Regions from separate parts of the Thalassolituus sp. UBA6592 genome, predicted to be linked through region 3. Evidence: predicted binding sites of a transcription regulator. Region 3 holds the regulator's gene; each other region holds the start of a gene.
The links. The regulator sigma-54, encoded in region 3, starts transcription at its own class of promoters, with help from an activator protein. The targets are predictions, from matches to a motif close to TGGCACNNNNNTTGCTNT.
Positions count from the first base shown of each region.

Region 1 (10,931 bases), on a different contig from region 3:
TCGGCGATCAGTGTGTAACCACCTTCGTAAACACCCGCGGTAGTACCGCTGAGGCTGGAAGAAGAAGCACCTGCAGTGGTAGTGGCTGTTGCCAGACCAAATGCAGTTGTCAGGTTACCACCAGTACCTTCCAGTACGATGTTACGGCCATCTTCCGCAGTCAGAATAACGCCGTTTTCATTACCACCATCGGAAGCAACAACACCGGTCTGATCAGACACAGCGTTAATCGCTGCAATAACAGACTGACGGGTGGCCGCCATTTCAACGTCATTACTGTTAGCAGTCGCCTGCAGTGTAATCGATACGTTGTTGATTTCGATGGTAGCTGCAGTGCTCGCACCGGTTGCAGACATGGAAGAACCATTCACTGCAGTGGCGTCAGCAAAAGCTGTTACACCGGTCTCGTCAGAAGAACGGTTAATCGCTGCCGCAATCGCGATGCCGGAGGCAGAAGAAGCGATAGTCGATTTAGAGTCATCACCGGACACAGAAGGACCGATCGCCTGACCGTTGATCACCAGGTCACCGTTAGAAATACCGAAGTCTGTACCACGGGCGGATACACCCGCTGCATCCGAAGCACCCAGCTTGTCAGCAGTCAGTTCAGCAATGGATACATCCACAGTCTGACCAGCGTTCGCACCAATCTGGAAGGTCGCAGAGAAAGAACCATCCAGCAGTTTACGGCCGTTGAAGTCAGTCTCGTCAGCTGTACGTGAGATCTCAGCAACCAGCTGATCAACCTCAGCCTGCAGTGCTTCACGGTCAACGTCGGAGTTGGTGGCGTTAGCAGACTGTACCGCCAGTTCACGGATACGCTGCAGGTTGTCGTTCATAGAACCCAGTGCACCTTCAGCAGTCTGCGCCAGCGCAATACCGTCACCGGCGTTACGTACAGCAACGTTCAGACCTTTAATCTGAGAAGTAAAACGGGTTGAAATTGCCAGACCCGCAGCATCGTCTTTGGCGCTGTTGATACGCAGGCCGGAGGAGAGACGCTGCAGGGCAGTCTGGTTAGCGCTCTGGGATTTATCCAGATTTCGCTGAGCATTCAGAGATGCGATGTTGGTGTTAATAATTTGAGGCATGGTTTTTCTCCTGTACCTACATGTCAGACAGCCATCACCCTGCGTTTAGTGGTTCTGGCACCGTCAAATAACTCTGTCATGGTCTTTAACGGCCCCTTGCGTAAAACCTTTAGAAATTTTTTCGTATGAATCGAAATGTGCTGTCATCCACTGGCACAGGCATTGCTTTTTCCCTTTGAAACGACAGAAAACAATCGGGAACAGATAATGGATGCTAACCAGCTCGCCCAGAGCCTGCAGGACCGTAAACAGAAGAATATGAAGTTCTTTGAACGCTACTTCCCTTCTATTCACAGCTTCTGTACTAACCGCAGACTGACTGAACTGCAGCTCAATCTCGATTCTGAATCGCTGGAAGTGAACCTGCTGCAAAACGGCGAGCTGATCTATCCGGCACAGACACAGGCCTTTAACAGCAATGAAGCGCAACAGTTTTCTGACGCTTTTGCTCCTGGCAAGATGAACCACCCGTTGCGCCATACCTATGCCAACGAGCTACACCACTTCCGCTATTCCCATGGTCTGCTGGCTGAATATCTGGAGTCGGTTGGTGCTCACAAGGGTAATGCCCGCCCGTACGGATTCCGTCACAGCCTGCCGCAAGTGGTGTTTCTCGGCTCAGGTATTGGCCAGCACATCACAGAATTTCTGAACATCCGTGATGTGCGGCATGTGGTTGTCGTGGAACACAACCCCGACTATTTCATGGCCAGCCTGTATGTCACTGACTGGGAAGCCCTGATCACGCCTTACCTGCAGGCGGATGACCGCTCATTTGTGCTGTCAGTTGGCGATACAGCGGAACTGGATGAAGAAAAACGCGTGCATAACGCCTTTGGCGGGGTATGGAATCACATCTGCCTTAACGTGCCATTCATGCCTATCCAGACAGTTTTCTATGTTCATCGCGCAGACCCCTTCTACACCAAAGTCGCTCGCCGGCTGAACCGTGAAATTGAGCCTTATCTGAACGTCTGGGGCTACTACGACGACGAAGTGAACCAGCTCAACCATGTACTGCACAACCTGTCGAAAGGTATCCGCGTGATGCCAAGGCCGGATCTGCATGACACACCTAAAATCACACTCGTCTGTGGTAACGGCCCGTCGCTGGACAAATACATTGATCTGATCAAACAGCACAGAGACAAAATCACCATCCTCTGTGCCGAAAGTGCCGGCCACTCGCTGGCGAAAAATGATATTTATCCTGATGCTATGGTGATTCTGGAGTCTGACTATATTACCTATCAGGCTGTTTCTATTATTCCCCAGGACAAATCGAAGAAGATTAACATCATTGGTGCCGCACAGATCAGTCCTTTGGTTTTCAACCACTTCAATGATGGTCTGATTTATCTGAAGAGCGAATCCAGCTACGGCAAACTGCTGGCCAGCGATGACACCATTGCCGATGCAACGCCCAGTGCCGGTAACGCCGCACTGGCCATCGCCCTGGACCTGAATCTGCCGGATGTATTTCTGGTTGGCCTGGACTTTGGCTTTGCTGACCCAGGCCAGACCCACTCGGCATCAGCGTTTTACAGCGAAGAAGAACAGGCCGACATGTTTGCCGAGTTCAAACGCAAAATGACAGCCGAAACCTATAAAGTTGAAACCAACGTTCGTGGTGACATATACACCACCCCATTCTATTTCACGGCGAAAACGCACGCAGAGCGCAAAATCATGCTGTCCGGGCGTAAAGACGTTATCAACCTGTCGCAGGGCGTAACCATCATTGGTACGACTGAAATGACAGAAGATGGAATGGCTGAGCTGCTGTCACAACGTCAGGAAGCGCCTGAGTTTATGCTGTTTGACAGCCTGAAAAACGACAGCCGTAAAATCGGACGGAAAGCGCAGGATAAACTGAAGAAAGAAATCATCCGCACCATCAGTCAGATGTGCACAGAAATTACCGCCATTGTGGAAAATATGCAGCCGGACCTGGACAGCATTGAAAGCAGCCTGTTTAAAATCAATCAGGTCGCCATCAACAACCGGGACAGTAAAACAGCGGTGATGAATACCTTTATCCGTGGCACGATCTGGTTCTGGTTGTATAACTTCTACGCGCTGAGCAAACAGATTGAATCAGAAAAAAAACTGAGCCTGTACACGGAAAACTTTAAGCAATACTTCGGCTTTCTGATCAAAACCTTGCCTGAGCATCTGAAAAATTACATCAAAGACTGTAACAGTGATGATGACCCCAGGCTGAAGCTGACCATTTCGCAGCCAGAACCGGATTATGAATTATGGAAAGATAAGGTAATCATCAGGGAGATGGAACATGAACAATAAAGTAAATCAGGCAGATATATTCCTCGAATCCGAAGGCGACCAGTGGTATCAGCGCAATGCCGCCGTACTGACCCGGGATGAAATATTTCCTGATGTTGAAATTATTCTCAGTCATTACACTGAGGATTCGTCCCCTGCGAGGGTTCTGGAAGTCGGCTGCGGAAATGCATCGAAGCTGAGTACGATCTGTGAGCGTACAGGTGCGCAAGGGTATGGTGTCGACCCGTCAGCAGCAGCGGTTGCTGATGGTATGAAAGCCGATCCATCATTGTCGCTGACCGTTGGTATCGCCAGCCAGCTGGACTTTGGCGATGAAACATTCGATCTGATATTTATCGGCTTTTGTCTCTATCTGGTCGACCGTAAAGACATCTACAAAGTAGTCGCCGAAGCCGATCGCGTCCTGAAACCCAGCGGTCGACTGGCCATTATGGATTTCGACCCACCGGTACGCCACAAAAGAAAGTACCACCATAAAGAAGGTATATATTCATACAAATCCCAGTATGGAGATTTCTTTACGGCTGCGGGTCACTACCACACCATCGCCAAAAAAAGTTTCAGCCATTCCTCAGAATACTTTTCTGCCGATGCTAATGAGCGTGTCGCACTCACTCTTTTACACAAAGAAGAAGATCCGTATCCCGAGTTATAATCAAGGCGAATAGCGGGCCCTCTGAGCTAACGTCAGAGGGTTTAACGCTGTTCCAGACAAACGGCTATCGGCCCGGCATATGCCTTCAGCAATGATGAAATTATGCTTTTATCTGCCGTTTAATCGGTCGTAAGAACAACGCTGTCACTGGTCACCGGGCTGGCAGCCATAACATCAACAAGAACCGCCTGCCCGATAATTTTATCGAGATACTTTGGCGCCAGACCAAAGCCAGGCCGGACGCTGCGCACACAGGATGCATCAATAATATCGCCTGCTTTCATATCACGGACAAAATACAGCGAGCGACGGAACTTAACGTTGGCAGACTCGCTGGATTTGGTTCCATAATTTACCGTACCCAAAGCAGCCCAGGCGGCTTTCACATCGCGACATAATTGATTAAGGTCGGCAGGTTCCAGTGAAAAACTGTCATCCGGCCCGCCACCCTGACGGTCCAGAGTAAAGTGTTTTTCTATGATACAGGCGCCGAGAGCCACGCTGGCAACCGCCGTCGCATTATTCAGAGTGTGATCTGACAAACCAGTAAGCTGACCAAAACGACTGGCCATATCGCTTATGGTCCGCAGATTATAATCTTCTGCAGGCGCAGGATAGCCACTGACGCAGTGTAACAATGCCAGATCTTTACAGCCTGCAGAAAGGGCGGCATCCACAGCCTCGGCAATTTCTTCCTCATCTGCCATACCGGTTGAGATGATCATCGGCTTTCCGGTCGATGCTACATACCGGATTAACGGAATATCCACGGCTTCAAACGACGCAATTTTGTAGGCCGGTGCATTCAGGTCTTCAAGCAGGTCCACAGCAGAACTGTCAAAGGGTGAACTGAATAAGGTAATGTTGCATTCCCGCGCCTTGGCAAACAGAGCCGGATGCCACTCCCATGGGGTATGGGCCTCCTGATACAGATCATAAAGCGTACGCCCATCCCACAGTCCACCATGGATGCAGAAATCTTCACGATCAGAATTCAGGGTAATGGTATCCGCAGTATAGGTCTGAATTTTTACAGCATCAGCGCCATTCGCAGCTGCCTGCTCAATCAGTCTGAAAGCAGTATCGATATTGCCGTTATGATTGGCGGACAGTTCGGCAATAATATAGGGCGGTTCGTCTGCCGCTATTCTTCGTCCGTTAATCAGCATAGCGTTCTCCAGCGAATGATGGCTCTGGCAATTCAGGATATTCCTGTTGAACAAGTCTGAACAGTTCTGCAGAAGTACTGATGATGTCGTCTGTGTGACACAATCGACGGACCGCATCGCTTTCCAGCCAGGCATACTGATGGTATTCCTTGCTGTGATAACCGCCGTCGACCGGCAGCTCTTCCTGCAGAGATACGGAACAGGCGATGTCCATGACGGAGGCATGCAGGTCATATATCAGCCCGATCTGACGACAGGACTCAATCGCTTTAATACCACTTTCTTCTGCCAATTCGCGCGAAATCTGATCCGTAACCAGATCTCTGCCGTCACTGTTTTCATCTGCTTCAGGAACATCCATAGAGCCTGAGGGTACAAATTCTTTTTTCCCCGCATACTGCGTCACGGTTTCTGCCCGGGTGGCAAGCAGATATTCTCCCTTCGGATTGCAGATTACGCCACTCACAGCAAGGGGAATAATAACGGGGAGATTGGCACATTGCCGTGCATCAGGGCTCCTGAGCACATAGAAAACCTCGCGATATTGCCGCCGGCCATAACGCAGAGAGCAAAGCCCATCCACTGTCATTTCATGTCCCTGATAACACATCACCTGTGCATCAAATAATGACGAATTTTCTGTGACAGCTGATTGCCAGAACTGGTCAATTTTACTCTTTAATGCAGTGGGAACCGGAATGGCTCTGCATTCTGTCAAACGGGTAGATTCCATAGCGCGCAGCGGAAATGTTGGCAACGCCAGAATATGCGTAAGTGTACTCATATCGTTAATAACGAAAGAAGCATTCTTATGTGCATTAGCGGATTCAGCAACAAAATGAACCGGGATCATACCGGCCTGCCAGGCGGACAGGATGCCGTTATCTGAATCTTCAACAGCGATAAAAATGGCAGCGCCAGGCACCAGACTTCGGGCTTTCAGGTAAATATCCGGACATGGCTTACCACGTTCAACATCTTCGCCGGACACCCAGCCGCTGATGTAATTTTCCAGTTCAAAGTAGCGGACGACCGACGCGATGGTTTCACGTCCGGCGGAACTGGCAATAACGATGGGAACCCCGGCGCTGCTGATATTCTGCAGTGCCTGTTTAACACCAGGAATTAATGATGGTGCTTCATAAAGCCGAGTGAAGCCATCTTCAAAACGGCTGCGTATTGCCGCCTCCGAACCGAGAAGATCATGGTGTGTGGCAATATGCGTAACAATTTCATCCAGGCTGCTGCCGTTGAGACGATCAAATTCCTGCGCACTGCCGGATTTACCAAACAATGTCAGGATATCGAGATAGTTCCTGTACAAGGTGGCCAGCGTATCAACGATCACGCCGTCCATATCAAATACAAAGCAGACCGGATTGGTTATCACTGAGTTCTCCGGAACACATATAAGCGGTTTTGCCCAAAACCACCAAAGCTGTCATGTAATCCGTCAGGCAAAGAGAGCAGCATGTCAGTGACTGCTTTCACATAAGGTGATTCATAGTCCACCTTACCACTGACCATAGGTGTGATAACGTAGAGCATAATATCGTGCAGACTGGCAAAGTTTTCACTGCGAACCAGTTGCAGATGCGGCTTCGCCCCTTCTGTTAATTCATTCTCATTAAAAAACAGATTGAACTTATCCGGCGTTCTGGCTGCCAGTCCTGCATGTTCACGCAATGCATTCTGCTGAGAATAGCTATCGTTAATATTCTCAATCAAAATAACATGTCCACCAATCTTTACCTGATGGGCTATCTGTGCAAGACCTTGCAGCTGCAATTCAACAGAATTCAGATTGATCAGACAGCGATCGGTAAAAGCAATATCGTATTCCCCGGTCAGTTCTGCGTGGCTGTCCAGATCCAACACATTGCCTTCATAGAAATCTGCCTGTTCGGTGGCCTGCTGTGCATCGCGGTTATCCAAAGCACATTTCACCATGTCGCCTATGTAATCGACGCCGGTAAAATGAGTCTGTGGAAAAAACTTACTCAACGCTATGCAATTATGACCATTGCCGCAACCAACTTCGAGAATACTTTGTGCGCCATCAGTGCCGGCGATCTTTTCTATTGCGCGCTTCAGCGCATCAATTTCCAGTAATTTAATGGTCGGGGTTTTTGTAGTCGCTCTGATATCCCCTTTAAACTGTTCAGCCCATCCTTGCCAGTGAGCTCTGATATCATCTAATTCCATCACCTTCTCCCGAAATAAACTGACCCACTTTTATTGGCCCTTCCGTCAACTCATCAGTTCAGACGCTTAAAGCCCGCATGACAGATCGGTCCCTTGAGCAGGTCTTCTACAACACGACCATCTTCACATTCTCTGACGACGGCAAAAACATCATCCAGTTCAGTAAAGTAGCGATCCACAACCTGCTCTGTATGCTCGGTGCAGACATAGACAGAATTTGAGGCAAGAATACCTTTTTCCAGCATCATCTGTGTTGTCAGAGTTTTATAGTAAAGTGCCTTTTCACTGTCAAAGGTAAAACCCGTTAAAGCCGGTAATCCCCAGTGATTGATTTTCAGCTCGTACTTATCAGCCAGTGCCTGCCAGCGCTCGCGGATATTCAGTCCGGTATTGGTAATCGTTTCCCAGGATTTTTCCCGCTCCATAACTTCCAGTGTTTTCAGTGCTGCAGCAGGTCCGATACGCTCAGTCCAGAAGGTACTGCTGATGAAAGTCGATTGAGCAGCCTCCATAATCTCCCGGCGACCAACAACCGAAGTAATCGCATAGCCATTACCCATAGCTTTGCCGTAGATAGCCATATCGGGTTCAACATCGTGCAGTTTATAAATCCCACCAAAGGACTGACGGAAGCCCGAGGTACATTCATCAAAGATCAGGACGATACCTTTCTCGGTTGCCAGCTGCCGGACTTTTTGCAGGAAATTGTCTTCCGGCCCCATATTACGCACGACTTCCATTTTGATGACGCCAATATTGTGGTTATCCACCAGGGCCTGTAATTCATCAAAGCGATTGTAATTAAACGGGTATACTGTATTACGCAGGTTAGCCGGAACACCTTTTGGATCCAGACCCGGCAACAGATGCCCGGCAAGACTTTCATCACTGCCAAGGTTGGCCGACAGATACCAGTCATGCCAGCCGTGATATCCACAGATAGCAACGTTATCTTTGCCCGATGCTGCGCGGGCAATACGAATGGCAATGGCATTGGCCTCACCACCACTGCGGGCATAACGGACCATATCGGCCCAGGGATTTAATTCGATCAGTTTCTCTGCCAGCCAGACTTCCTCCGGGCAGTTAAACGTCGCCATATTGCCGGTGTCGATAACATGACGAACCGCATCATCCACTTCCGGATGGCCGTACCCCAGGATATTGGTACCAATACCCATGATACTCATATCCAGAAACTCGTTGCCGTCCATATCCCAGACCGTACAGCCTTTGGCTTTACTGAAATACGATGGCCAAAGATCTGGCAGAAACATCTCCGAACGTTTGGACAACAGCATATTCCCGCCAGGGATAATCTGTTTTGCCCGTTTCCACAACTTCTGACCTGTTCCCATGGAGGCCCCCTCATTACGTTTGATACCGGAATTACCATCAAATAATTCTGGCTGATCAGACTGCAGATCGCGCACAGCCTGCCAGCTGAAGAAAATATCCGGACTGAAGTGATTAAAAACGTTACGGATAACGACCAGATCTGCTGGTTCGTCCACCGTCCAGCGCCAGTGCGACAAATCAAAACCGGCCTGATATGCCGCCGTTGAACACTGACCGGATTCACGGATCCAGGGGGTCACATGTTCATGGTCATAATCCGAATCTGTACTCTTTATGCAACGGAACAGCGCCTCTGCGCTGAACACTTCCAGATCTAGCCCGTCAGGAAAACAGGGAGGCACAACATTGCTGTAATAGTCTGTACCGGCTGCCAGATACCCGCTGATCATAGTGTCCACCAGAAGTGGATCGACCAATGGGCAATCCCCTGTCACACGAACAACCACATCAGCCTGATGTTTTTTGGCGATATCGGCGTAACGCTGCAACACGTCTTTTTCACTGCCCTGTTCGCAAACATACCCCAGGCTTTCAACGTAAGCTTTCAAAGGTAGATTTCCGCTGTCCACCGAGGTCGCTACTACGATCTGATTCACCCGCTCTGCACGCGCAAGCCTGGCCAGCAAAACACCGATTAGCGGTGTTCCACCCAAATCTTTCATTACCTTACCGGGTAACCTGGTTGAACCCATACGGGCCTGTACGATAGCAACAACCTTCATATCTGACTCCACAATGCCGGATTAATCAGGAGCAGATCATCCGTGGCTATCGGCGCCGGAACAGCGGCTTCAGTCTGTCCGGCAGCGGCGAGAATTTCCTGCCACTGCTCAGGGCTGTCACAGCCCACCACGACGCGATCAATCTCTTTATAGCTCATCACTGCCGCAAGACAGGAAACCAATGGCGATTGTCCGCTTTCTTCAGACCAGCTGTCCCATGTCTGCCAGAGCGAATCCCACTGCTGAAATTTTTCTGGCCGCTGATTTTTTTCCATCAGCAACAGGCCCTGTAAAAATACAGAACGGACATGCACTTCAGTATTGTCACCTGCCAGCTTTTTAAGCCAGCCGGAACTGGCCAGTCTCTGATCAAGAATATTAAATGGTGCCTGAATTATGTCCGGCTGAAGTATTGGGTAAATGCTCTCAAGCTCATCCGGAGAATAAACAGAAACGCCAATTTTCAAGGCTTTTCCCTGAGCTTTAACTTCACGGAGCGCTGCCGCCAGCTCTTCACCAATCTGCGGATTACACAATGCCGTTGCCTGATGCAGCATCAGACCATCCACCGCAGAAAGCTTAAGGCGCTGCAGAGATGCTTCCAGCTGTTCTGCCAACCAATCATGGATTGTCGTTTGGCAATGAAAGACTTCTTCAGGAACAGGAGGTATTTTGGTAATAACTCTGAATCCAGTCAGGTCACACTGGCCCAACAGCTTTTCGCTTTCGCCATAAGCAATAGCAGTGTCCAGGGTGTCGACTCCAGCCTCACGGCAAAGCCGAAGAATCGTGGCGATATCTTCTTTTTTTACCTGTCCAGATGTATTGGCAACACCATAATTCATACCGAACTGCACTGTTCCAAGCGCCAGACGGTTAACATCGGAAGTCAGCATAAACGTATCCCTGAGCAAGCTGGCGATAAATAACGCTGTACAGCGAATTTCACATCAGAAGCGGACAGAGTCGGCCAGTAGCAGCACATACGCTTAACCAGGTTCAACGCCGGACCGGCCTGCCAACGCGGCAATCAGAGTAGCGCTGATATAACGCTGTTGTTCTGTCGTCAGATCCGGGTACAGAGGAATCGTCAGAGCCTTCCGGTAGTAATCCTCTGCTGCCGGATAGTCACCCGCTGAGAAGCCAAGATTACGGTAATAAGGCTGTAAGTGAACCGGAATATAATGCACGTTGACACCCACCCCCTGTTCACGCATGTAATTAAAAACCTCTTTCCTGTTTGCAGCTGCGGTTCCCTGTACATTGTCGATCTGAACCACATACAGGTGCCATGCGGACCCGCTGTCTGGCAGCTGAGTTAAGGGGGTGACATCCACATCGGCCAACAGAGTATCGTAAAAGGCTGCCAGCTCTCTGCGCTGTAGCACGAAGCTGTCCAGGCGGGTTAACTGACTCAGACCAA
Region 1 is NZ_DJIO01000148.1:7,298-18,228, reverse strand. Features, by position in the region: gene B2Z72_RS14960 (flagellin) at 1-1,091, opposite strand, end outside; gene B2Z72_RS14955 (motility associated factor glycosyltransferase family protein) at 1,299-3,398, shown strand; gene B2Z72_RS14950 (class I SAM-dependent methyltransferase) at 3,388-4,053, shown strand; gene pseI (pseudaminic acid synthase) at 4,173-5,222, opposite strand; gene B2Z72_RS14940 (HAD hydrolase-like protein) at 5,212-6,612, opposite strand; gene B2Z72_RS14935 (class I SAM-dependent methyltransferase) at 6,609-7,427, opposite strand; gene B2Z72_RS14930 (aminotransferase class III-fold pyridoxal phosphate-dependent enzyme) at 7,481-9,508, opposite strand; gene B2Z72_RS14925 (aldo/keto reductase) at 9,505-10,404, opposite strand; gene pseC (UDP-4-amino-4,6-dideoxy-N-acetyl-beta-L-altrosamine transaminase) at 10,498-10,931, opposite strand, start outside.
Region 1: a site for sigma-54 is predicted at 1,243-1,260, ahead of B2Z72_RS14955 (motility associated factor glycosyltransferase family protein). Genes of this name have one in related genera too.

Region 2 (9,240 bases), on a different contig from region 3:
CAGCGAACCACCACGCAGACTTTTGGCATTACCGATGGATGAAACAGTGATGTCGACTTTCTGACCCGGTTTTGAAAACGGTGGTAATTCAGCAGTAACGGATACCGCTGCCACGTTTTTTAATTTCGGGTCTTCGCCGGCGGGAATCGTAATACCAAATTCACTCATCATGTTGCGGAAGGTCTGATTGGTAAACGGCGCTTTATCACCGGTACCATCCAGACCAACCACCAGACCATAACCGATCAGCTGGTTGGTACGCACACCGGAAATACTGCTGATGTCTTTGATACGTTCAGCATTGACCGTTGCAGAAAACAGCGTGAGCAGACTCAGCAAAGCGCTAAGTACAACATAACCAGCCGTCATTGATTTCTTCATGATCTGCTCCTGCCCGGGGATTACATCGGCCACCAGGGTGAATTAATAATGCGGTCAAACCAACCCTGCTTGGTGGAGTTATTCAGATTTCCACGACCACCAAATGAAATCCGGGCATCTGCAACCTTGCTGGATGACACCGTATTATCCGGCGTAATGTCCTGTGGACGAATCAATCCGGTAATGCGGATGTATTCATCCCCTTCACTCAGCGTCAGCCATTTTTCGCCACGGATACGTAAGATGCCGTTAGGCAGAATTTCTGCCACCGATACACTGATCTGACCACTCAGACTATTGGAACGGTCAGCCTCACCCTTGCCCGAAAACTGGCGGTCCGCATTGGTGTCTACACCAAAGCCAATATTCTTCCAGCCAGGTACCATGCCCATCATGCTGTTCACTTCACTGGTGGAAGCGGAAGACTTGTCTGCTGTTGTTTCCGCCGACTTTGACGACTGATACTGCTCGTCAAAAATCACCGTAATAATGTCACCGGAACGGCGCGCCTGCTGGTCAGTGAACAGGCCCATACTGTAGCTTGCCTGAAACAGCGAACCATCGACAGTGGGTGGCGGCTGAAGACTTTGTGCTGACACCGGCGAATAGGCAGGATCGTCAGGATATACATCTTTTTCCAGTGGCACTGAGGTACAGGCAGAAAGCCCGAGCACCATAACCAATAAACAAAACGATGTGCGTAACATAAGCCCGCCTCCTATACGTTCTGCGTCAGGAATTGCAGCATGCCATCTGCGGCTGACACGACCTTGGAGTTCATTTCATAAGCGCGTTGCACGGTGATCATTTTCACCAGCTCTTCCACCACTTCCACGTTGGAGTTTTCCAGTGCGCCTTGCTCTAAGGTACCAAAGCCATCTTCACTGGGAACACCAACCACCGGCGCACCACTGGCCGCTGTTTCCTGGAACAGGTTTCCGCCGGTGGCCATCAGACCTGCAGGGTTAATAAAGTCGGCCGTTTCAATCTGCCCCAGTTCCTGCGGTGTCGGATCACCAAACATGGTGGCCTGAACAATACCATCTTTAGAAATCGTCAAATTGTTAGTCTGTTCCGGAATGGTTATCTGTGGCTCGAGAGGATAGCCGTTCACGTTAACTACCACGCCTTCGTTATTAATATGGAAGGTGCCGTCACGGGTGTAATTAATGGTGCCGTCCGGCATAGTAATCTGAAAAAAACCGCGTCCGTTAATGGCCATATCCAGCGGCTGATCTGTTAATTCCAGTGATCCCGTGGTGAATATTTTTTGGGTGCCTGCAGTGCGCACACCAGTACCCAACTGCAGACCAGACGGTAAACGGGTATCAGCCGATGAATTAGCACCTGGCTGGCGCTGAACCTGATACAACAGATCTTCAAACACAGCCCGGTCTTTTTTAAAGCCGGTGGTAGAGACGTTGGCCAGGTTATTCGACACTGTCGTTAAAGCAAGGTCCTGTGCTTCCAGTCCGGTTTTACTGACCCAGAGTGCTGGCATCATAATAAATACTCCTTACTGTGCAGACAGCAGTTGTGTGGTGGTGGCGGCATTTTCATCCACCCGTTTCATCAGCTTGACCTGCATTTCATACTGACGGTTAAGTGCGATCAGTCCGGTTAATTCGCTGACCGCATTGACGTTACTGCCTTCAACAAAACCGTTAATTAACGATACCTGAGGTTCAGCGACGGCAGGTCCTTGATTCGGATCACGGAAACGGAACAGGCCATCTTCGCCTTTTTCCAGATCCTGTGGATCCGGGTTAACCAGTTTCAGCTGTACCGGTTCAGCAATGCCAGCAGGTACATCGCCGGTCGGCTGAATGGAAACAATACCGGCACGGCTGATATCAATTTTTTCGAATTCGGGTAATACCACCGGACCACCGTCACCGATCAGCTGCAGACCGGAGGCATTCATCAGGCGTCCATCCGGCGCCACACTGAGTTCGCCAGCACGGGTATAAGCTTCCTGTCCATCCGGACCAACCACAGCAAACCAGCCTTCACCGGCAATCGCCACGTCCATATCGCGTCCGGTTTCCATTAATGGTCCTTCGCGCAGATCACTGGCCGGACGTTCGGTCATGGCATAGGCGCGGGTCGGATAATAGTCGCCGTAAACGCCCATGGAACGGCTTTGGGTGTAGTCGGAACGGAAGCCCGGTGTGCTGGCATTGGCCAGGTTATTGGATAGTGCAGCCTGGCCCAGCGTATTCTGCTTTGCCCCGGACATTGAGATGTATAACGCTCTGTCCATCGTTGGAACCCCATAATCATCAACGGCGGAATTCCGCCTCGTTGACTGTAGGATTGCATGGCCTGTGCCAAGTAATGAATTATCTTGTTTTTCAACAAGTTAAAGAGAAATCCGGAAAAAAAGAGAGAATAAATGAGGAAAAAGCGGCAGCCGCTTCCCGCTGAAAGGGAAGAGACTTGCCGCTGACGGTAAGGTAAAGATCAGACGTCAGATATTCAGAATGGTCTGGGTTACCTGGTCGGTTGTTTCAATGGTTTTGGCACTGGCCTGGAAGTTACGCTGAGCAATAATCAGCCCCACCAGCTGCTCGGACAGATCGACGTTGGAATCCTCCAGTGCTGCCGACTGAATCTGACCAAACGATGCCGTACGGGGTGACCCGATAGTTGGCGTACCGGACTCGAAAGACTCTGCCCAGGCTGTATCACCTAATGGCGTCAGGCCTTCGTCATTACGGAAGTTGGCCAATGCCACCTGCCCAAGAACCTCTGCCTGACCGTTGGTAAAGCGGGCAAAGATAATACCGTCCTGGTCAATTTCCAGCCCGGTCAGACGACCGGTGGCATAACCGTTCTGGTTCTGATCGTTCACATCGAACTCGCCGGCATGCTGGGTTGAGCCATCCAGATTAATCTGGAAGTTGGAATTATTTGGCGGCTCAGACAGCGGCAGACCACCTTCCAGTACGTTCACAGAAGACAGAGCGCCGGTCGGATTACCACGGGCATCCAGTGGGTCCCAGTTAGTGACGTAAATATCACCGGTAGCAATCGGATCAAATGAACCATCCTGATTAAAGAACAGCTCATAGCGCGCAGCCGTTGGCTCCAGGTTCTGTGGGAATGGCAGCGTCGGATCCGGATCGCCAACGTCGTTGCCGTCGATCTGAACGTACATGGCCCAGATATTTTCCTCATTCGGACGGTTCGGATCGCGTGGCTCTTTAACAAAATACTGAGTCATGATGTGGGAGTTACCCAGACTGTCGTAAATCGTCATCGAGGTTGCGTGGTTGTAGGTATCCTGATCGTCCGGATCGAAGGCATTCAGTGTGTACGGGGTAAATTCATCTTCTGTCAGCGCACCAAACAGACCAGAAATCGCCGGGCTTGGCTGGCTCAGGGTGTAATCTTCATTAAGAATAAAGGTTACGACACCACCGACAGCAGCCGCTTCTGCCGCACTGGAAGAACCGCCCAGAACCACAGGTCCTGTGCCGTCAGCGCCCTGTACTACCAGTGAATCCGTTACCACCGGGCTGCTGATTGCCAGCTTGATATCACGGCCGATTTCGTTGGTAACCACCAGATCGCCAGCGGAATTAATGGACGCCTCAAAACCTGGCAGCGTGGTGCTGCGCAGCGAGTTAATCTCGTCGGCCAGATCCGCCAGAGATGTGGACTCAAGATCCTGACCGTTCAGCTGCAGGCGCATATTATTGCCAGGGCTGTTATAGCTCGATAGCGGAATTGTCATAGTGGTCAGCGCCGATGCTGTAACGCCCGGCTGCTGGTTAAACAGCGCAACAACTTCGTTGGCTTCTGCATTTTCCGGAATAATAATTTCGGTTTCTTCACCTTCCGGGTTGGTCAGCACCACGCTCTGTTCCGGGTACTGGTTGTTCACGCCACGGATACCTGTGGTCAGCAGAGTACCGTCGGTTGGATCCGCCTGCAGCAATGCATAAAGTTCTGCTTCGGTAATATCAGGACCCGATGCCGTAACGTTGGAAATACTGATAATGGACGCTTCACCTTCCTCGGTGGCACGCAATTCCAGCTGGTATTGTGGTGGTGTTGTTCTTGGCTCAACTTCCACAGCCATTGCACGCACACCAATGTAACCATCCGCATCCTGGCTGTTAAGTTGGCGGTTAATGGACGCTGCCAGCTGCTGTACAGAACGGAATTCCTCATCCAGCGAGATCAGTACAGAACCGCTGCGATTATCGCTGTCTGGTGCCGGCACGGTCAGGTTGATACGGAAGCTGTTGGAGCGGTCAATGTTATCCTGGCCGGTGACCACGAACATGCTGTCAAAGCCCAGCGCAGCAACTGCCTGAGGTTCAGCAATGGTCGGTGTAATGGAAATGCCTTCGCCAGCACCCACATTATTGTTGGTAAATACCAGCTGTCCGCCCACCGCATCCACGGTGACTTTGCCAGCAATACCACTGGCACCGATGTAGATATCAATCTGCTGTTGAATAGCAACGGCCAGATCATCCAGCGACGCATAGTTAGCCGGTGGTATGGTAATGGTGAACGGACCACCACCCTGGCCTGTGGTACTGGTCACTTCCAGCTGGAATTCATTGTTGGCCTGTACCGGCTCAGTACCACCGTCAAAGCGGTTACCCAGCAGGAAGCCGAGGTTATCCAATGAGTAGTTGATGGACGACACGGAGTTATCGGCAATCTGTAAATAGTCACCCTGAGTTGCCGGTGGCTGTACCTGGAATTCCACCAGACCGGCATTATTCACGGCCAGAACTTCTTCGTTACCGGCACCGGCGGTGGCAGTAATCTGGGTATTAATCTGCGCGACCAGATCGGCAATGCTCAGCGTGCCATAGCCAGACCCCGGAGGCGCCCCCTGCCAGGCTGCTTCGGACAGATTAATCGGATAAGTGGCGCCGGTTTCGGTGGCAATAGTGAAAGCCAGCACGTTACCGGTACCTGTGCTGATATCCAGAGCACCATACAGATTGGTTGCCGTCAGCTGGGCGTATGTACCCGGATCACTGGAGACAATATTCAGCGGTGGCGTTGCCGTGGTACGGGTTGTGGTCGAGGTTCCCGGAACACTGGTGAAGTCCGCGGTTAACGCAGTAGAACCAATAAACAGGCGGGAACCCTGAGTACCTGCAGTCACCGCCCCGGCGGCGCCAAACAAGGCATCCCATGTGGCTGTGTTAGCGACAGTAAAACTGGAACCATCGGTGGCGGCATAACCGGCGCGCTCCACTACCAACTGACCGGCACCACCAATGGACGCAGTCAGCTGTTGTGAGCCCAGAGTAGAATCAAACGCCTGTTGAATGGCGGTAATCACCTGCGCCGGGGTTGAACCCGCCGGAATCACTGGCATGGTGATGGTCTGCAGACCGTTGCCGTCGCCAAGATCCACATCGATGGTTTCAGTGCCTGCGGTACCTGCCGTACCAACATCCGCCACCGTGAAGCCAGCACCACCAGCAAAACCGAGTTGTGCCGGAATCCCAGCCGTCGTCGGTTGGCCAACGGCCGACAGTACGGTGGTGGTGGAATTCAGGATACCTGAATCAGCGGCACCCACGACCAAACCATTAGACACCAGCTGCAGCCCCTGTTCCTGCAGCACCAGCTGACTGGCGTCCAGGTTCAGGATAGAGCTGACCATATTGGTCAAGCGTGGTGGCTGGTTGGAGACCTGAATCTGTAAGTCGTCCAGCACGCCATTTACCACACCATTGCCATTAGCCGCGTAGCCCTGTAATCGGGAACCATTATTGGCCACGACATAGCCGTCTTTATCCAGCGAGAACATCCCGGCCCGGGTGTAAGACACCGAACCGTTGTCATCCAGAATAAAATAGCCGTTACCGTCAATTGCCATATCCAGCGCACGTTCAGTACCACTGATATTACCCTGACTGAATTTCTGGCTGACATCATCCACCATCACACCACTGCCAACCGGTTTAGAACCGGTACCCAGCAGGGTGGTGGTGTAAACGTCAGAAAACTCTGTACGTGATTCTTTAAAGCCAACTGTACTGGCGTTGGCGATGTTGTTACCGGTCACCTCAAGATCAGTTGAGGCCGCACGGATACCACTTAACCCAATATTAAAAGCCATGTTCTGTTACTCCGTTGCCCGACCGGGACTACTCATCCAAAATCTGTTTAATTTCACTGAGAGATGCTGTCTGGCCACCGGCCAGGTTGAGGGTGACGCTGCCATTGTTCATGGTCACGCTGTCCACCGTTGAGCTCATTTGCATACCCAGTTCTTCTGACTGACCACCCACCATGCCACTGACGCGGAATACGTACTCACCCGGTGGGTAAGGAACCGGAATCGGATTACCGTAATCGTCCAGTACCTGTTCGCCGTCCTCGTTGACGTAATATTCCTGGCGGTTCAGGCTATCCATATCAATGTCCTGAATCTTGCCGTCGACCATCAGGTTGAGACCATCCCAGCGAACCGACATAGGTCCGGAAATATGGTTACCCAAAGAGAACTGCTCCAGCACCTGGCCGTTCTCATCTTCGATGGTTAATTTGATATCCGCCGCACTCTGCTGCAGCTCGGTGTAACCACTGACCACCCCATTGCCCAGCAACAGGCCAGTATCGTTACCTGCAACAATGACCGACTGACCCACCAGACTGGAGGCCTGCAACGCCGAGGTCGAAGAGAAATTCGACATCATGGTTTCTGCTGTGGTGTTGAGCTTGTCAATTCCCTCAACTGAGGAGAACTGCGCCAGCTGAGCAACGAATGCCTGGTTGTCAGTTGGTTCCAGCGGATTCTGGTTATTCAGCTGTGCAACCATCAGCTCAAGAAACGCATCACGGCCCAGTTCGTTGTCTTTTGGCTCAGTGGTTTTTTCCGGCGTACGGTACTGATCCAGAATTGCACCGTTGTTACTGACTTCATTAATTGACATGGCCGGCCTCCCTTACTGTCCCAGAGTCAGCGTACGCTGCATCATCTGTTTTGCGGTCTTCAGCACTTCAACGTTCATCTGGTAGCTGCGTGATGACGACATCATGTCGGTCATCTCTTCCACGATATTCACGTTGGGGTAGTAAACGTAGCCGTCTTCATTCGCCATCGGATGATCCGGCTGGAAGCGCGCTTTCAGCGGCGCGTCTTTTTCCACAATACCGTCCACCTGAACACCAGCACCGATACCGTTCTCCACGGTTTCAAACTGATTTTTAGCATTCACTTCCATAAAGGTTTTCTCCATCACAGAGAACCATGGCTTGCGTGCGCGGTAGGTCTCATCAATGGAACTGGAAGCGCTTTCGGCGTTGGCAATGTTACTGGCGGTGGTGTTGATGCGAATGGACTGCGCATTCATCCCGGAGCCGGCAATATCAAAAACATTATTCAGCGACATAATTATTCTCCGCGGATGGCACCTTTCATGCCTTTGAATTTACTGCTGAGAAATTCAAAGCTGGCGTTGTAGTTGAGCGTGTTACGGGTAAACAACGCCTGTTCAATCTGAGAATCTACCGTGTTGCCATCAATGGATGGCTGGCTTGGATTACGGTACAGCAGGTCTTCATCTACCTGACGACGGCCTTCCAGATGCCCCTTCTGGGTACGGTTCATGCCGATGCCGGAAGTCGCTGCGGTTTCACCGGCCAGAATTGCCTGGAAGTTAATATCGCGGGCTTTAAATCCCGGGGTGTCGGAGTTTGCCAGGTTGTTGGCCAGGATTTCTGCCCGTGCGGCACGCAGCTGCAAAGCTGAATCGTGAACACCAAGAGCGTTGCTGAAGTTGATAGCGGCCATAATCCAATTCTCAATCTGTGACTATAAGCACTCTTGAGCAATGCCTGTGCCAAATTTATTTTTCATTATATTTCAATGACTTAGAGATTTTTCAAAGAGCACTGAGAGGCAAAGCGGCAAGCCATTTCCTGCCGGCGGCAAGGGCAAAGGCAAGGAAGACGGCACGGCAGACACGGCGGCAATGTCAGTGAAAGAGCGCCCCCAAATGCCACAGCAGCCAACAAAGAAAACCTTCTGGCCGTTAACATCAGGCTGTTAAAGGCAGGCTACTGTCCGAGGGAGACTGAAAGGCTACGAGGGAATGACGAAGAAAAAGAAAAAAGGAAAAGAAAAGCCGGCGCAAAGGCCGGCTGCTGATCAACGTGCGCGGTAAACAATACCGGGGCGACACTGCACCATTTCGTAGTAGTCGCCGAGATTGTTCATGGCTTCTGATGCCCCAAGCATCAGGTAGCCGCCTGGATTCAGGCTGGCATGCATACGGCGGAGAATATCCAGCTTCAGATCTGAGGAGAAATAGATCAGCACGTTACGACAGAAGATAATGTCGAATTTACCCAGTGCTGAAAAATTCTGCTGCAGGTTCTGCAGACGGAAATCCACGCGCTGGCGAATGCTGTTACCGATGCGCCAGCGGTCATCGGACACGGTTTCAAAATAATTTTTCAGATGCTGATCATTCATGCCGCGACGAATTGCCAGCTGCTGATACACACCCTCTTTGGCCTGTGCCAGAGAACTCGGTGAAATATCGGTTGCCAGAATCCGCTCACCACTCATCAGCGTGCCCGGGTTTTTCTTTTTAAATTCTTCAAACTCGATACTGAGAGAATAAGGTTCCTGCCCTGTTGAACAGGCAGAGGACCAGACCTTCACCGGGCGGCGGTTCTTTGCCATCTCCGGCAACAGCATCTCACGAAAAATCCGGTAAGGATGATCATCACGGAACCACAGCGTCTCATTGGTCGTCATGGCATCCACCACGTTTTCCATAAGACTGCGGTTACGCTCCATATTGCTCACCAGATCGCCAACAGAAGCGATGGCTTCGCGCTCCATCAGACGACGCAGACGACTGG
Region 2 is NZ_DJIO01000100.1:845-10,084, reverse strand. Features, by position in the region: gene B2Z72_RS09495 (flagellar basal body P-ring protein FlgI) at 1-381, opposite strand, end outside; gene B2Z72_RS09490 (flagellar basal body L-ring protein FlgH) at 402-1,088, opposite strand; gene flgG (flagellar basal-body rod protein FlgG) at 1,100-1,885, opposite strand; gene B2Z72_RS09480 (flagellar basal body rod protein FlgF) at 1,898-2,644, opposite strand; gene B2Z72_RS09475 (flagellar hook-basal body complex protein) at 2,852-6,484, opposite strand; gene B2Z72_RS09470 (flagellar hook assembly protein FlgD) at 6,513-7,301, opposite strand; gene flgC (flagellar basal body rod protein FlgC) at 7,314-7,760, opposite strand; gene flgB (flagellar basal body rod protein FlgB) at 7,763-8,161, opposite strand; gene B2Z72_RS09455 (CheR family methyltransferase) at 8,519-9,240, opposite strand, start outside.
Region 2: a site for sigma-54 is predicted at 8,196-8,213, ahead of flgB (flagellar basal body rod protein FlgB). Genes of this name have one in related genera too.

Region 3 (10,931 bases):
CGCAGTTTCGCGGATAACGTCAACCACGTCATCGATGGTGATCCGGCCAACCAGCACGCCATCGTCGTCGACAACCGGAGCGGATACCAGATCGTGGCGCTCGAACAGTTTGGCAACGTCGCTGTCATGCATGGTGGCAGGAATGATTTTGGCGTCTGTACTCATCACTTCCCGCACGGTCTGATGCGGGTCACTGACCAGCAGTTTGCTGATGGCCAGGGTACCGATAAATTCGTTGTTACGGCTGACGACCAGCAGGTTATCCGTCATGGCGGGCAGGGATTTGTGGCGGCGCAGATAGCGCAGCACCACATCCAGAGTGATGTCCGGACGGATGGTGATGGTGTCGGTGTTCATCAGACCACCGGCACTGTCCTCGGCATAACCCAGTACTGACTCGAGGCGATCCCGGTCCTGCTGGTCCATGGACTCCAGAACTTCCTGGGTCACACGTTCCGGCAGCGCCTGCAGCATATCGGCGACGTCATCGGTGTCGAGCTCGGAGGCGATATCGGCGACTTCTTCGGCGCTCATATCGCTCAGGAAGTGACCCTGCAGCTCTTCACTCAGATTCTGCAGTACTTCACCTTCCAGTTCCTTGTCGACCATCTCCCACAGAATCTTACGCGCCTTAGGCGGTGAGGATTCAATCAGGTGGGCAATATCAACCGGCGCCAGACCCGAGTTCAGGATACGGCGGACCTGCGTCATCGCGCCGCTCTCAAGAGCTGCGTTAAGACTGTGCAGTTTTGTCCGGGCGCGTTCGCTTTGCTCTGCCATCGTACCTTGTTCCGGGGCGGGTTATATGAACTGAGAGTGTATCCGGGTCAGACAACAGATACCATGAAACTACTCGCAAGAATGCGTGTAATTAATTGTTTTAAAACCTATTCTTCCTCGTCGAAGCGGCGGTTGATGAGATCGGTGATGGCTTCCGCCGCAGCCTCCGCATCGTTACCTTCGGCGTGCAGTTCCAGAACGGTACCTTTACTGGCGGCCAGCATCATCACCGCCATGATGCTTTTACCGTCAACCATACGCTCCGGATAGCCGACTTTTACCTGACTGGAAAAGGCCGAGGCAGTCGACACCAGTTTGGCGGCAGCCCGGGCATGCAGGCCCAGTTTATTGATAATGGTCAGCTGGGTTTTAATCATCAGGACTCCTGGTTGCTCAGCTCGCGGTGGCGGATCTGCACATTGCTGTACAGATCAGCGAATTCCTCTTTCAATCGCTCGGCGACATAAACGGATCTGTGTTGGCCACCGGTGCAGCCGATGGCGATGGTCATATAACTGCGGTTTGCCTCGATAAAGGCCGGCAGCCAGCGACGGATGAAACCGGCAATATCGTCTTTCATCAGCGCCACCTGTGGCTCGTTGCCAAGAAATTCAATCACTGGCTGTTCCAGCCCTGTGTGTGCACGCAGGCCCGGGTCCCAATAGGGATTCGGCAGGTTGCGCACATCAAAAACATAATCGGCATCGATGGGAATACCGTGTTTGAAGCCGAAGGATTCAAACAGAATGGCGATATCGTTGCTGGATTTGTCTGCGACCCGCATTTTGATCTGACTGCGCAGCTCGTGTACCGACATATTGGTAGTATCGAGGGTCAGATCCGCCAGATTGGCGATGGGGTCGAGCAGTTCTTTTTCCTGATCAATGGCTTCCGCCAGCGACAGGTGTGGGCTGGTCAGTGGGTGCTTACGCCGGGTGGAGCTGAAGCGCTGCAGCAGAACTTCTTCGCTGGCATCCAGATAGATGACATCCAGGCGGTATTCATCATTGGGCAGCTGGTGCAGGATTTCGTCGATGTTATCGAAGGCGTGAAGCAGGTTGCGGGCGTCGATACTGACGGCCACCCGGGACAGCTTTTCTTCACTTTCGGTCTGGGTGACCAGAGTCGGAAGCATGGAGATGGGCAGGTTATCTATACAATAAAAGCCCTGATCCTCGAGCACGTGCAGTGCGCTGGATTTACCTGATCCTGAACGTCCACTGATGACTACCAGGCGCATCGGTTATCTCCATATCCCTGGGTTAAGCGCTGGCGAGCGCCCGTTGATAGAGGTATTTAGCGTCCGGGGCATTGCGCAGGGCTTCCCGGTAACCCGCTTCGCTGAAGTTTCTGGCCAGCATGGCCAGTACTTTTAAATGTTCTTCGGTGGCTTCTTCCGGCACTAACAGAGCAAAAACCAGATCGACCGGTTTCTGATCGATGGCGTCGTAGTCCACAGGTTCGGCCAGGCGCAACAGAATGCCGATGGCCTGAGTGCACTGGCGCAGACGGCAATGGGGAATGGCAATGCCTTCCCCAATGCCGGTGCTGCCCAACCGCTCGCGGCTGAGCAGGCTGTCGAAAATATCGTCGGCTGAGCAGTCACTGAGCTGCTCGGCAACAAAGCCAGACAGAAACTCCAGCAGTTTTTTCTTGCTGGAGACTTCTACATTAATTAATGCGCGTTCTGGCGTAAGAATGTCGCCGATACTCAGTTCCATAAAAAATCAGCCCTGACCTTTCTGACGTGCTACCAGTTTTTCTTTGTGTTTAAGAAGCTGACGATCCAGCTTTTCTACCATCTGATCAATGGCGGCGTACATATCGTCGCCTTCTGCACTGGCGTTCAGATCTGTGCCACTGGCGTGGACGGTTGCTTCTGCTGTCATGCGCCCTTTCACCACAGTGAGAGTAACCTGACCATTGGTGATGTTGTCGAAGTGGCGGGTCAGCTTCGACATCTTGTCGTCGACATGACTCTGCAGGGCTTCGGTAATTTCTACATGGTGACCGCTGATATTGATCTTCATTTCCAGGCTCCTTGTGTGCTGGTTCTGTTTTTTACTATTTAATCAGCTTCAGGATTAAATTCAGTGTTCTAAATCAGCTGTTTACGTTCATTTGAAGGTGGAATCAACATAGCTTCACGGTACTTGGCTACGGTGCGTCGTGCAACCTGAATACCGCGTTCTCCAAGCATAGTTGCGATTTTGTTATCACTGAGTGGTTTACGGGCATTTTCTTCTGAAATCAGCTTTTTGATCATGGCGCGGATAGCAGTGGACGAGCATTCGCCGCCGCCATCTGTGCTGACATGACTGGAGAAAAAGTACTTGAGTTCAAAAATACCACGCGGGGTGTGCATGTATTTCTGTGTGGTCACACGGGAAATCGTCGATTCGTGCATGCCAACCGCTTCGGCAATATCGTGCAGCACCAGAGGTTTCATCGCTTCTTCACCTTCTTCGAAGAAGTCGATCTGATACTCAACAATTTTGGTGGCCACTTTCAGCAGGGTTTCATTGCGGCTTTGCAGACTTTTGATAAACCAGCGCGCTTCCTGCAGGTGATCACGCAGGAAAGCATTATCTGTGCTGTTGTCTGAACGACGCACCAGTGCAGCGTAATCCGCATTCACCCGCAGTTTGGGTGCGATGTCGGGGTTCAGTTCGACCCGCCATTCATCGCGCACATTACGCACGATCACATCCGGCACAACGTATTCTGCCTGTTCACCACTGACGCCGGCACCGGGTTTCGGGTTCAGTTCTTTAATCAGGCACAGTACAGATTTCAGATCATCTTCGCGCAGACGGGTCTTGCGCATCAGGGTCTGGTAATCGCGGCTGCCGAGTAATTCGATGTAGTCACTGATTACCAGCCGGGCTTCTTTCAGCCATTCGGTTTCCGGTGCCAGCTGCGCCAGTTGCAGCAACAGGCATTCACGCAGATCGCGGGCAAAAACACCGGCCGGATCAAACTGCTGCAGGCGATGCAGGACGGCCAGAACTTCTTCTTCTTCGATTTCCAGTTCCGGGTCCATGCTTTCCACCACATCTTCAATGGTGGTGTGCAGGTAACCATCGTCGTCCACGCCATCAATCAGCATGGTGGCGATTTCGCGGTCAGCGTCGGACATTGGTGTCAGGTTAAGCTGCCACTCGAGGTGATCCTGCAGATTTTCAGTGGAGGCGTGGCGGGAATCGTAATCGAAGTCGTCGTCGATGGCGTTGCTGTTGCCGGAAGAAACACCGGCTGTTGCCTGATAGGTATCGTCCCACTGGCTGTCTACCGGCAGATCGTCCGGCAGTTGTTCCTGGGACCATTGTTCGTCCAGTTCCGGAGTATCGGAATCGTCTTTGGAAGTAACTTCTGTTTTGCTCTCGGACACCTCCATAGAGGAGTGATCCGCTGTATCGTCACCCTCGTGCTCTTCCATTTCCAGCATAGGATTGGCGTCCAGTGCCTCCTGAATCTCCTGCTGGAGGTCAAGGGTAGAGAGCTGCAGCAGACGGATTGCCTGCTGTAACTGAGGGGTCATGGTCAGTTGCTGACCCATCTTTAACTGAAGAGACGCTTTCATAGAGTTCAGTACTTACCCATAGTCGGCACAATCTGTGCATTATACGCCAAGGCCGGGAACCCACAACCTGATTTGTTGGTCACTTCAGGTTGGGCCAGTCCCACTGCACAGGAGTATCCTCCTGCGTATCTGAATCCATTCGCTGCTCTGATCAGAGGCGGAAGTCCTCCCCCAGATACACTTTACGTACCTGTTCGCTGGCGAGTACTTCGTCGGCATTTCCTTCTGCAATAATGTGACCGCCACCGACGATGTAAGCTTTTTCACAGATGGCGAGGGTTTCCCGCACATTGTGGTCGGTAATCAGTACACCAATTCCGCGCGCTTTCAGCTGACGGATAATGTCCATGATGTCAGCTACGGAAATTGGGTCAACCCCGGCGAAAGGCTCATCGAGCAAAATAAAGGACGGTTCGGCGGCCAGAGCGCGGGCAATTTCCACCCGCCGGCGTTCGCCGCCGGACAGGGCCATGCCCAGACTGTCGCGGATATGCTGGATGTTGAACTCGTCGAGCAGGCCTTCCAGACGCTCCAGACGCTGTTTGCGGTTGAGGTCTTTGCGGGTTTCCAGAATGGCCAGTATGTTGTCTGACACACTGAGCTTGCGGAAGATGGAAGCTTCCTGCGGCAGATAGCCGATACCTTTGCGTGCCCGGCCATGCATTGGCAGGTGACTGATGTCTTCGCCGTCGATGGTTATCGTGCCTTTATCGGCCTGTACCAGGTTGACGATCATATAAAAGCAGGTGGTTTTACCCGCACCGTTCGGACCCAGCAGGCCGACGATCTGGCCGCTGCTGACTTCCATGGACACGTCTTTGACTACTTCACGGCCGTTGTAGCTTTTGGCCAGATGTTCTGCCTTCAGTGTTTTCATTGGCTGCTTCCGGATTGCTCAGTGCTGTTGCCGGACGGCTCCGCGTTATTGCCGGATGATTCCGCGGCGTTATCGTCTTTCTTAGGCTGGATCACCATCCGTACCCGGGAGTCTTCCGGCTTTTCTTCGCCTTCTTTAACTGTGCTGGTGCCACCGTTGGCTTTGACCGTCTCGGCATTCATATCGTAAGTCAGGCGCTGACCGCTGAACTGATCGCCACCCTGTTTCAGATTGGCGTCTCCGGTGATGATTACTTCACGCTGATCGCTCAGATATTCAATGCGCTTACCATTGGCGTAAGTGACTGGCTTACCGACATTAATCTGCTGCTGGTAACGTGCCGGTTTACCATCGGCGACGGCGCTTTTTAATACGTTGCCTTCATGCAGGATTTCCAGCCGGTCGGCTTCGATCTTAAGCGTACCCTGAGTAAGAATGACATTACCCTGATAAATCACGACACCGGTACGGCGATCCATTTCCGCCTGCTGGGAGCGGATAACCAGTTCCTGTTGTTCGTCTTCCGGCAAGGCCTGAGCCGCTGATGTCAGAATCGCCAGCAGCAGAGAGAAGGGAAGAGCGGTCAGAGACTTAAGGTTCATAACGTGAGTTAACCTCTGCATTAAAGCGGATATGTTGAGCCGGAACGTCCATGCGCATACCAACGGCCGTCATGTTGGCGCGGTCACTGGTAATGGTGACGAGCTGATCGGTTTCGGCGATGCCGGTGCTGTGGTGGTATGTCAGGCGCTCAGTGCGGATCAGCAGATTATGATTGGCTGCAGTGTCGAGCGGGCGGATTTTTACGTCATTGATCAGCTGCAGGGTTTTATCCGCATCTGTCATGGTGCCTTCAACCGCAGAGATCAGCCATTGCGAACCCTCTTCGTCGAGCACGGTAAATTCCGGCTGACTGAAATAGGTGTTGCCGATACCCGGATAGTGGCTGGAGCTGTCTGCAGTGAATTTCTGCGACTGAATACCTTCGTCGCTGTACTGGCGGCTGATCAGCTTCTCACCGTAGTAATCCGGCTCGTTATCAGCCTGATCAGCTCCGGCTGGTGTCAGTTCACTGGTGTAGCGATCTACTGCCAGCAGAGCCAGGCCGAAAAATGCCGTGATGATCAGCAGCAACCAGCGCTTACGCATCAGATCACGCCCGCTCGCAGCAGGTCGTGCATATTGATAACGCCAACGGCTTTGTCGCCTTCCTTAACCACCAGAGCGTTAATTTTGTTGTCTTCCATGAGCTTCAGGGCCTCGGCTGCCAGGGTTTTTGGCGTGGTGCTTTTACCGCCATAGGTCATAACGTCTGCCATGGTGGCGGTGTGAATATTTACACCGTTGTCGATGGCGCGACGTAAGTCACCGTCGGTGAAAATCCCCTGCATCTGGCCATCCAGCTGCACGGTTGTCATGCCCAGACCTTTGGACGTCACGACCAGCAGGGCTTCAGAGAGCGTCGTTGCTGGTTCGACGACTGGCAGTTCGGCGCCGGCGTGCATGATGTCTTCGACTTTCAGCAGCAGACGACGGCCCAGTGAACCACCTGGATGAGAGAAGGCAAAGTCTTCGGCGGTGAAGCCGCGGGCTTCGAGCAGAGCCACAGCCAGGGCATCGCCAACCACCAGAGCACAGGTGGTAGAGGAGGTTGGTGCCAGATTCAGCGGGCAGGCTTCCTGTTCAACACCAGTATCCAGATGCGCGTCAGCTGCGGTGGCCAGTGTTGATTCCGGTTTACCGGTCATGCTGATCAGGCGCGTGCCGAGGCGTTTGAACAGTGGTAGCAGGCTGGTTACTTCGCTGCTTTCACCGGAATTCGACAGCGCGATGACCACGTCTTCCGGCTGGATCATGCCCATATCACCGTGACTGGCTTCGCCCGGATGAACAAAAAATGCCGGCGTGCCGGTGCTGGCCAGAGTGGCGGCCATTTTGGTGCCGATGTGGCCGGATTTCCCCATGCCGGTAACCACCACACGGCCTTTACATTCGAGGATGAGTTTGCAGGCGATGGCGAAATCTGTGGACAGACGGTCGATCAGGTGCCCGATCGCTTCCTGCTCCAGGGTTATGGTGCGACGGGCGGATTGCAGAAAATCAAAATCAAAATTGGTAGTCATTAGCTTGCCATAAAATATAAAGACGACATGTAACCAATAAAACTGGCTGTCAGTAACAGACCGGAAAAACGGCCAAGAGTGCCGCTGCGGTAGTTCACCAGGAACATAATCACCAGCGCAACGGTCAGCACCATCATAACCGAGTAATCACGATACAGCGCCTGCGGGTCAACCTGAGTAACGGCGAGCAGGCCGGGAATCGGCATAACAGTGAGTAAATTAAACATATTCGAGCCGATCACGTTACCGATAGCAATATCGTGGTGGCCTTTCAGGGCACTGGCCACAGACGCCGCCAGCTCGGGCAGGCTGGTACCGATAGCAACGATGGTCAGGCCGATAATAAGATCGCTGACGCCAAATGCGTGGGCAATATCCGTTGCGCCCCACACCAGCAGTTTAGAAGCAATAACCAGTGCGACCAGGCCAATTACCAGTTCGATAATGGCTTTGCGCAGTGGTGTGTTTTCAATTTCTTCTGCTTCGTCTTCTTCTACAACAGACTCACCGGACTCACTGGAGCCGAGAAACATCAGATATAGGGCGGCCGCCATGGCAGTCAGCAGAATGATGGCATCGAGCAGATTCAGTTCCAGATCGGCCAGCGTCAGGCCGCCGATAATGCTCACCAGCACCAGTACCGGCAGTTCTTTCTTCAGCAGTTTTTTCTGCAGCGGAATCGGACTGATCAGGGCGGTTACCCCCAGCACCAGTGCAATATTGGTGATGTTGGAACCAATGGCATTACCGATGGCCAGGTTGCCTGCGCCGTCGATGGAAGCCATGGCAGATACGAACATCTCAGGTGCGGAGGTGCCCATGGCAACGATGGTCAGGCCAACTAATAAGGGAGACATCCCCAGTCTGCGGGCGGTCGCCGCGGCTCCGATCACAAATTTATCGGCGCTCCAGACCAGCAGGACGAGTCCGGCGATTACGGCAACAGCGGCGGTCAGCATAGGGGCAGTCAGCATGGAATTGGGCAGGTCCTGAGGGTTCAGAAATAAAGCGCGACATTGTACCGGAGGGGATTCTGTACGCAATTGCAACTTATCGTTTTGCTCAGCTGTATGAGACGTTAAACGAGGACTGTTGGTTCTGAATGAACATTCCGCTAAGCTAGCGGGCAATTAAACCGTATCAGGCAGGGACTGTGCATGACTGCGAGTCAGCCCTATGTCTCTATCCGTGATCTGAGTTTCAGTCGCGGGGACAGACTCATTTACAACAATCTGGATGTGGATTTCCCGCGTGGCAAAGTGACCGCGATCATGGGACCGTCCGGTACCGGTAAGACAACACTGCTGCGTCTTATTGGTGGCCAGCTGATCGCGGATAAAGGTACCGTCATTGTTGATGGTCAGAACGTCGCTCAGTTGTCGCGTAAAAAGTTGTTTGAGCTGCGCCGTCAGAAGATGGGCATGCTGTTTCAGACCGGCGCACTGTTCACCGACCTGAACGTATTCGATAACGTTGCTTTTCCATTGCGTACGCACACCGATCTGCCGGAATCAATGATCCGCGATCTGGTACTGATGAAGCTTGAAGCCGTTGGTCTGCGTGGTGCGCGTAATATGTCACCGGCAGAACTGTCGGGCGGTATGGCACGACGGGTGGCGCTGGCGCGTTCTATCGCCATGGACCCGGAAATCATTATGTACGACGAGCCTTTTACCGGCCTCGATCCCATCTCCATGGGCATGATTGTGAAACTGATCCGCGGTCTGAATCAGGCGCTCGGTCTCACTAGTTTGCTGGTTTCCCACGATGTCGAAGAATCCTGTTCCATTGCTGATTACCTGTGTGTCGTCTCCGACGGCAAAGTGATCGGCTTTGGCACCCCGGAAGAACTTATCAACGAAGGCAATGCGGAAGTGAAGCAGTTCCTTAACGGCGATCCTGATGGTCCGGTGCCATTCCACTACCCGGCGGCGGATTACCGCAGCGATATTCTGAGCGGAGTGGAATGATGCTGAACAAACTGCAGAGCATCGGCCAGAGCGGTACCCGGGCGATCGAATCCATTGGCCGCGCCACCATTATGCTGTGGCACTCGATTATGTGGGGCGGTCCGGGCAGTGCCGGTTTCTTTGATCTGATCAAGCAGATTTACTCAGTGGGTGTGCGCTCACTGATTATTATCGTCGTCGCCGGTTTCTTTGTCGGTATGGTGCTGGCGCTGCAGGGCTACAACATTCTGGTCAGCTTTGGTTCTGAAACCGTATTGGGAACGCTGGTGGCGCTGTCGCTGCTGCGTGAACTCGGTCCGGTGGTCGCAGCCCTGCTGTTTGCCGGTCGTGCCGGTTCAGCCCTGACCGCTGAAATTGGTCTGATGAAGGCCACAGAACAGCTGACGGCCATGGAAATGATGGGTGTCGATCCGCTGAAGCGGGTAATAACGCCGCGTCTGTGGGCTGGTCTTATTTCTATGCCGATTCTGGCGCTGCTGTTTTCCACCGTAGGTATCTGGGGTGGGGCGTATGTAGCCATTGATCTGGTAGGCATTGATGAAGGTGCTTACTGGGGCAATATGCAGGCTTCGGTAGAATTTTATTCAGACGTGGTGAAAGGGGTTGTGAAATCCCTGGTATTCGGTCTGGTGATTACCTGGATCGCAGTCTTTCAGGGCTACGACTCCGTGCCGACTTCCGAAGGGATCGGTAAAGCAACTACTCAGACGGTGGTGATTTCTTCACTGGCCGTACTTGGACTCGACTTTATTCTGACAGCCGTGATGCTGGGGGGTATCTGAACATGCGCATGCGTTACATTGAACTGAGTGTCGGCGCTTTTATGGTTCTGGGCGTGATTGCCATTGTGTTGATGGCTTTCCGCGTCAGTGGCCTGACCATCCGCAGCAGTGATGATACCTATACCATCAAAGCCCATTTTGAAAATCTGGGCGGTCTGACTGAAAAAGCCAAAGTATCCATGTCCGGTGTGACCATTGGCCGGGTGACCAACATCTATCTGGATACCGAATGGTATTCAGCGGTGGTGGAAATGGAGATTGATAAATCCATGAGCACTCTGACCACGGATACCTCAGCCTCCATCCTGACCGCCGGTCTGCTGGGCGAGAAATACATCGGTCTGACCGTAGGCGCTGAGGAAGACTATCTGAAAGATGGTGACTGGATTGACGACACTCAGTCCGCCATTGTACTGGAAGAGCTGATTGGCCGTTTCCTGTTTAACAGCGCTGAAAAGAACTGATCGGGCACACTATGGCTGAGCTGAAACGCATCGACGAACATACCGCGGAGCTGAGCGGCGACCTGCTGCACAGCACGGTAACCGCTGTGATTGCACCGGGTAAAAAGCTGATCAGTGCTGCCGGCGACCGCTGGACGGTCGATATGCAGGGTGTTACCCGGGTGTCCAGCAGCGGCGTGGCGCTGGTGCTGGAATGGCTGCGGGCGGCAGAAACCAGTGGTTGCCAGTTGAGCATCCTCAATCTGCCGGAACATATGCGTCCTATCATAGATATCAGCGATCTCGATCCGCTGTTTGCCCCCCTGATTGCCTGATATCCGTCATGCCTGACTGAATTTCGTGATCGGGCTGT
Region 3 is NZ_DJIO01000146.1:15,950-26,880, reverse strand. Features, by position in the region: gene mgtE (magnesium transporter) at 1-780, opposite strand, end outside; gene B2Z72_RS14570 (HPr family phosphocarrier protein) at 888-1,157, opposite strand; gene rapZ (RNase adapter RapZ) at 1,157-2,020, opposite strand; gene ptsN (PTS IIA-like nitrogen regulatory protein PtsN) at 2,043-2,501, opposite strand; gene hpf (ribosome hibernation-promoting factor, HPF/YfiA family) at 2,508-2,810, opposite strand; gene B2Z72_RS14550 (RNA polymerase factor sigma-54) at 2,879-4,363, opposite strand; gene lptB (LPS export ABC transporter ATP-binding protein) at 4,515-5,240, opposite strand; gene lptA (lipopolysaccharide transport periplasmic protein LptA) at 5,237-5,842, opposite strand; gene lptC (LPS export ABC transporter periplasmic protein LptC) at 5,832-6,389, opposite strand; gene B2Z72_RS14530 (KpsF/GutQ family sugar-phosphate isomerase) at 6,389-7,363, opposite strand; gene B2Z72_RS14525 (calcium/sodium antiporter) at 7,363-8,337, opposite strand; gene B2Z72_RS14520 (ABC transporter ATP-binding protein) at 8,521-9,333, shown strand; gene mlaE (lipid asymmetry maintenance ABC transporter permease subunit MlaE) at 9,333-10,115, shown strand; gene mlaD (outer membrane lipid asymmetry maintenance protein MlaD) at 10,118-10,579, shown strand; gene B2Z72_RS14505 (STAS domain-containing protein) at 10,591-10,893, shown strand.